One region of the Carnobacterium inhibens subsp. inhibens DSM 13024 genome, then DNA from elsewhere that is predicted to be linked to it. Evidence: riboswitches for the same ligand, from Rfam matches in the RefSeq annotation. Region 1 holds a riboswitch; the other holds the start of a gene.
The links. A riboswitch is a leader RNA that binds a small molecule or an ion and turns the genes downstream of it on or off. The one in region 1 is predicted to bind thiamine pyrophosphate.
Positions count from the first base shown of each region.

Region 2: it holds a riboswitch for thiamine pyrophosphate, as region 1 does, so the genes downstream of both, thiM (hydroxyethylthiazole kinase) here and thiT (energy-coupled thiamine transporter ThiT) in region 1, are expected to answer to the same signal.

Region 1 covers NZ_JQIV01000006.1:179,891-183,314, forward strand. Annotated here, with positions in the region: gene BR65_RS02045 (HD domain-containing protein) at 97-762, shown strand; gene BR65_RS02050 (GNAT family N-acetyltransferase) at 812-1,306, shown strand; TPP riboswitch at 1,396-1,499, shown strand; gene thiT (energy-coupled thiamine transporter ThiT) at 1,576-2,145, shown strand; gene cls (cardiolipin synthase) at 2,299-3,424, shown strand, end outside.
Region 2 covers NZ_JQIV01000006.1:1,763,327-1,766,750, forward strand. Annotated here, with positions in the region: gene BR65_RS09660 (alpha-amylase) at 1-1,322, shown strand, start outside; TPP riboswitch at 1,471-1,568, shown strand; TPP riboswitch at 1,626-1,724, shown strand; gene thiM (hydroxyethylthiazole kinase) at 1,866-2,609, shown strand; gene thiD (bifunctional hydroxymethylpyrimidine kinase/phosphomethylpyrimidine kinase) at 2,606-3,421, shown strand; gene thiE (thiamine phosphate synthase) at 3,411-3,424, shown strand, end outside.

The sequences.
Region 1 (3,424 bases):
AATAAGATATAAAAATTGACATATAACTTGTGGTTTTTTAGTGGGATTGATAGACTTATTTTGAAGTGCTGGAAGAGTACAAATGAGGTGGAAAAAATGTTAACAGATTTACAAAAAAAAATTATTGAACATACAGAAGACTATGTATATAAATTATTAAAAGATGATGCTAGCGGTCATGATTGGTGGCATATTCATCGAGTCAGAAATTTAGCAAAAAGTATTGCAAAACAAGAACGTAAAGAAATAAATTTCTTTATTTGCGAGATGGCGGCTCTTTTACATGATGTGGCTGATGAAAAAATGAATAAAACAGAAGCTGATGGGGAGAAGAAAGTTAGAAGTTGGCTTTCAACTCATCCTATAACTGAAGAAGAAACAGAACAAATAATGGATATCATTCTTCACATGTCATACAAAGGTGGGACAAATAAAACTAAATTGACTTCAATAGAAGGAAAAATTATTCAAGATGCAGATAGATTGGATGCAATAGGAGCAATTGGGATCGCTAGAACAATGGCCTATTCAGGTTCAAAAAATCGATTGATACATGATCCGGAAAAAAAACCACGTGAACATCTTACTATTGAAGATTATCGTTCTGGAGAAGATACAGCTATTATGCATTTTTATGAAAAATTGTTAAAACTAAGGGAAGAAATGAATACAACTCCTGGGAAAAAGTTAGCAGAACAAAGACATGCTTTTATGGAACACTATTTATCAGAATTTTATGCTGAATGGGATGGGGACAGGTAAGGTAGGCTTATAAAGAGGTTTAATACAATAAATCAGTGGAGGTTAGTGTATGAATAGGATGGAAAATATTATACTAAGAGAAGCAACAGTAGGCGATGTTTCTATGATAGAAGATTATATAATAGAAAAAAATCCTTACACAGTGATGCCTATGGTCGGTATGACTGAAAGTTTACATGAAAATGAAAAATACCCTATCTTGATCTTAGACCAAGATACGATGGTAGGTTTCTTTATCCTTCAAACAGGAAATTCGGTATTAAACTATGTCTCAAATCCCAATGCTATTCTTTTAAAAGCCCATTCGGTCGATAAACGGTATCAAAAGCAAGGATACGGAAAAGCTTCAATGGAAAAACTACCGGAGTATATAAAAGAGCGGTTTTCTTCTATTAATGAAATTGTTTTGTTGATTGATTACGATAACATCAGTGGACAAATGATGTATTTAAAATCAGGATTCAAAGATACTAAAAAGAAAGTAAAGGAAGCAGATGGGTATAAGTTTGTTTACTCAAAAATACTTGAGGGCAGTCTAGTTTAATCTGCTTAATAGTTGAATCATCAAATCGTATATTGACAAAAAATCAGTATAATTGTACTATATTATATGGAAGTAAAATTGAATGAACAACCATCACAAAGGGGTGCTGTAAAAAGCTGAGATTGAATCAATAGATTCTAACCCTTGGAACCTGTTCGTTAGTACGAGCGTAGGGATTGTGACGGGGACGAAATAATAGTGTTAAAATGATTATTCGGACTCCTCCTTTGATGTGTGGCACTGTTCAACACATGAAGGAGGAGTTTTTTTTGAGTAGTATGAGGTTACGTGTTTGGATAGAAGGGACGATAGTTGCCGCTTTAGCAATTGTGTTATCTTTGATTCCAACCAATATTGGAACAGGATTTACAATTTCGTTAGGGATGATTCCGTTAACGTTGTTTGCATTTAGGTATGGTTTTATAGCAGCGTCTGCATCAGGATTTTTATGGGGAGTATTGCATTTCTTAGTTGGAAACGCTAGTATATTGCATCCATTACAAGGATTTATAGAATATTTTGTTGCTTTTGCTTTTGTTGGTTTTGCAGGTCTGGTAAGCAGACCTATCCAACGATCTTTTAAAGAAAATAAAAAACTAAAGCAATATCAATTAATTGTCTTTGGAACGATATTAGGAACAGTAGCTCGTTTCTTCTGGCACTTTATTGCAGGGTATTATTTTTGGGGAAGTTATGCTCCAGAAGGAATGAATCCTATTTGGTATTCATTTATTGCGAACGGTGGAAGTGCACTCGTTACTGGAATAGTAACAAGCGTTGTATTAATCATCATAGCTAAAACGACTCCAATGTTGTTTTTACCAAAAAGTAAACATTAACCATTTTTTTTAAGGATAAATAAGTGAGAGATTGTGGCAGCTGCCCAATCTCTTTTTTGGTAATGAATTCCTGCAGTTCGCTAGTTTGTAGTAGCTAAAAAATTAGGGAAGTAGTAAGATTGACTAATAATAAAGTTGGAGAGGAATACGTCGATGCAGATTATCACATACATACTTTTGGGTTTTTTCTTTTTAAATATCGTTTTTGCTGTCATTACGGTTTTTCGTGAGAAACGAGATATTGCTGCTACTTGGGCATGGTTGCTTGTGTTGATTCTTTTACCAGGAATTGGATTCATTTTTTATTTGTTTATTGGGAAAAAATTGACCCGTGAAAAGATATTTGATATCAAGTCTCAAGAAAATATAGGAATGCCAGAGCTCGTACAAGCTCAAAAAGAAATGTTAGCAGAGGATGAAAATTTATTATCTGCTAAACAAGCTACTGAAAACGCAAAAGAAATGGCAAGTTTATTTTTAGAAAGTGACGAATCAATTTTAACTAAAGGAAATAAAATTGAATTGTTCACTGATGGAGCACAGAAATTTAATTCTTTAATAGAAGATATTTCTAAAGCGGAGCATCACATTCATATGATCTATTATATTATCCATAACGATAAAATAGGGAAACGTGTTCTTAAAGTCTTAGAAGAACGTGCAGCTGCTGGAGTTGATGTTTTAGTTATTTATGATGCTTTAGGTTCTCGATCGTTAAAGCCTAATTTTTTTAAAAAATTAAAAAAATTAGGTGGCAAAGCTGAACCTTTCTTTGGTTCAAAATTTCCATTGATTAATTTACGTTTTAACTACCGCAATCACCGTAAAATTGTGATTATTGATGGGAAAATTGGGTATACTGGCGGTTTCAACGTTGGAGATGAGTATTTAGGCGAGTATAAGAAATTTGGCTATTGGAGAGATACCCATTTAAAAATTCAAGGAAATGCTGTCCTAGCATTACAAAGTCGATTTTTAATGGATTGGAATGCAGCAGTTCCTAAACATAAATTGGAATATGAAGAAAATTTCTTCCCTTTAATTGATAAAAAAGGGCATACGAACGTACAAGTCGTTTCGAGTGGCCCAGATTCAGATCTTGAGCAAATCAAAAAGGGTTATATTAAGATGATCAGTATGGCTAAAGAGTCTGTTTTTATTCAAACGCCTTATTTTGTTCCAGATGATTCAGTATTGGAATCTATTCAAATTGCTATAATGTCTGGGATTGATGTTAAAATCATGATACCGAATAAACCAGATCATCCATTTATTTATC
Region 2 (3,424 bases), 1.6 Mb from region 1:
AAGGTACAGGAACACAAGACAATGGATACGGAATATATGATTTATACGATTTAGGTGAGTTTGATCAAAAAGGTACTATCCGCACAAAGTATGGTACAAAAGAAGAATTAATAGCAGCAATTGATGAGCTGCATAAATACGAAATCCAAGTTTATGCAGATGTTGTTTTAAATCATAAAGCAGGCGCAGATGGAGTTGAACGATTTAAAGCGATTGAAGTGGATCCTGATGATCGCAATCAAACAATCAGTGAACCCTATGAAATTGAAGGATGGACAGAGTTTACTTTTCCAGGTAGAAAAGGGAAATACTCTGATTTCCAATGGCATTGGTACCATTTTTCAGGAACGGATTACAATCAAGAAAACGAGAAAAAAGCTATTTATCGTATTGAAGGTCAAAATAAAGGCTGGGCCGATGACGAAACAGTAGATAACGAGTATGGCAATTACGATTACCTCATGTATGCTGATATTGATTATAGTCATCCAGAAGTTGTTGAAGAAACAAAAAAATGGGCTAATTGGTTTATTGCAGAAACTGGAGTAGATGGTTTTAGGTTAGATGCTGTCAAACATATTAACGAAAATTTTATTTATGAATTACGCGAAAGTATTGAATCTAATTTTGGCAAACAATTTTTTATTGTGGGAGAGTATTGGGACCAAAATTACTCTAGTTTAAAGAATTATTTAGAGAGCCAAGGCTATAAAATGGATCTATTTGACGTAGGATTGCATCACCAATTAGAACAAGCTTCAAAAATGGGTAACGAATTTGATTTGACACAATTATTTGATCAAACGTTAATCCAAAATAATCCCATGCAAGCTGTAACTTTTGTAGATAATCATGATTCTCAACCAAATCAATCGCTGGAATCCTTTATTGAGCCATGGTTTAAGCCTGCAGCTTATGGAGTTATCTTACTAAGACAAGAAGGCTATCCAGTGCTCTTTTACGGTGATTATTACGGTATCAAAGGGGATGATCCGATTGAACCTCAACGTGAAGTAATCGATAAATTATTGTACCTTAAAAAGAATTATGCTTATGGAAATCAAACAGATTATTTTGATCACAGAAATTGTATTGGTTGGACTCGATCAGGAAATGAAGAGTATCCAAAAGGGTGTGCTGTAGTCATCTCAAATAGTGAAGCTGGCTTTAAGGATATGTTTGTAGGAGAAGACAAAAGCGGATGCGTTTATGAAGATTATCTAGGTAATTGTACAAATAAAATAACGATTGATGAAGAAGGTAATGGTCATTTTCTTGTAGAAGCTGGTTCTGTATCTGTGTGGGTGAATAAAGAAGAATAATTAAATTAAAAGAAAAAGATCGAATTGTTGCTAACTAATGAATAGACTGAAAAAGTTTATTCATTAGTTATTTTTTTGTACTCTTAATGTCTAATTACTTAAGAGAATTGATTAAATAGTTTGTATATAGTAAGCTTATAAGTAATTAAATGTTTTGCAGGGGGACACATTTGTGTTGAGAAGGTAAAACCTGACCCTTTGAACCTGTTAGTTAACACTGACGTAGGGAGCACTAGGTACATATCTGTTAAATTATACGTACTGAGCTCTCCATTTCTATGGGGAGCTTTTCTTTTGTAAAACTTTTAATTGCGGGGGGACACGCTTGTGTTGAGAAGGTTAAAACCTGACCCTTTGAACCTGTTAGTTAATACTGACGTAGGGAGCGATTAGTGTTTTTTTCATACACTTTTTTTAGCCTCTACGCTTTTTGTAGAGGCTTTTTTTGCTTGCGTCCAAAATAAAGGAGGACTGAGAGTTAGATTTTTGAAGAATGGTGAAAAGAAATGGCAGACAAAAAAGTAGAGGAAAGAGGAATGAAATATGTTAATACAAATTAAAAAAAAAGCTCCTTTAGTGCATTGCATGACGAATTACGTAGTTGCTAATTTCACAGCGAATGGGTTACTTGCAGTCGGTGCTTCGCCTATTATGGCTGATGAAGTTAAAGAGGTATCTGAAATAGTATCGATTTCTCAAGCATTGCTTATTAACATTGGAACAGTGAATGACCGTACAGCAGAAGCTATGCTGCTTGCAGGCAAAAAAGCAAATGAATTATCTATTCCTATTGTGTTGGATCCAGTAGGTGTTGGTTCTACAAGTTATCGCAAACAATTGGTTAAGCACCTTCTGAAGAAAATTCAGTTTGATTTAATTCGGTGCAATGCAGGTGAGCTAGCGGCAATTGCCGGTGAGGTTTGGCAACCAAAAGGTGTAGATAGCGGCACAGGTGAAATAGATATTGCTAAAATCGCAAAACGAGTTGCTTTGCAGTATACGTGCCTTGTCATTGTAACGGGTGAATCAGATTTTATAACAGATGGGCATGAGGGAATTCATGTTTCAGGAGGCAAGAAAATAGCGACACACATCACAGGTACTGGGTGTTTATTAAGTGCTATCTGTGCAGCGTCGCTTGCGAGCAGCGGTATGAATCCAATGCAAAGTTTAGCAGCGACGTTAAAAGATTACAAGCAAGCTGCTGAACAAAGTACAAATGAAGTGGGTACGTTTGCTTTACAATTTATGAACACATTACAAAAATTATCGGAGGTTGAGAGATGACTGCACTAACAATAGCTGGATCAGATTCAGGTGGCGGTGCTGGAATTCAAGCGGATATAAAAACATTTCAAGAACTGGGTGTATTTGGAACAACAGCAATAACAGCATTAACTGATCAAAATACACTAGGAGTACACGGTATTTTTGAAGTATCGCCAATTTTTGTACAGCAACAATTACAAACAATACTAGATGATTTTTCTGTAAAAGCAATTAAAACAGGAATGTTATTTTCAGCTGAAATTATTGAAGTTGTGGCTAAAATCGTACAACAATACCAAATTCCACTAATCGTTGATCCAGTGATGATTGCAAAAGGCGGAGCAAGTCTTTTACAAGATGAAGCAGTAAAAACGTTAATCGAAAAGCTGTTTCCTTATACAACAATTTGCACACCAAATATCCCTGAGGCAGAACTTTTAACAGGCAAACGGATTAAAAATGTTAAAGATATTGAAGAAGCTGCACAGCAAATCCTTCAAATGGGGGTTGAATGCGTGATTATAAAAGGAGGTCATTTAGATGGAGAACAGGCAACGGATAGAGTATACACTCGTCAGCATTCTTTTTCAATAAGTACCCCTCGTATACAAACAAAAGATACACATGGGACAGGTTGTACATTTTCTGCAGCTCTTACAGCAAATATTGCAAAAGGACTGTCCATACATGAATCGATTATTGAAGCAAAAAAATTCATCCATCTAGCTATTTCTACCCCTCTTCATATTGGAAATGGTCATGGACCAACAAATCATTTTGCTTATAACGATCAAAAAAGAACCTGTGAGGTAGCAGTAAATGAACTGTAATAT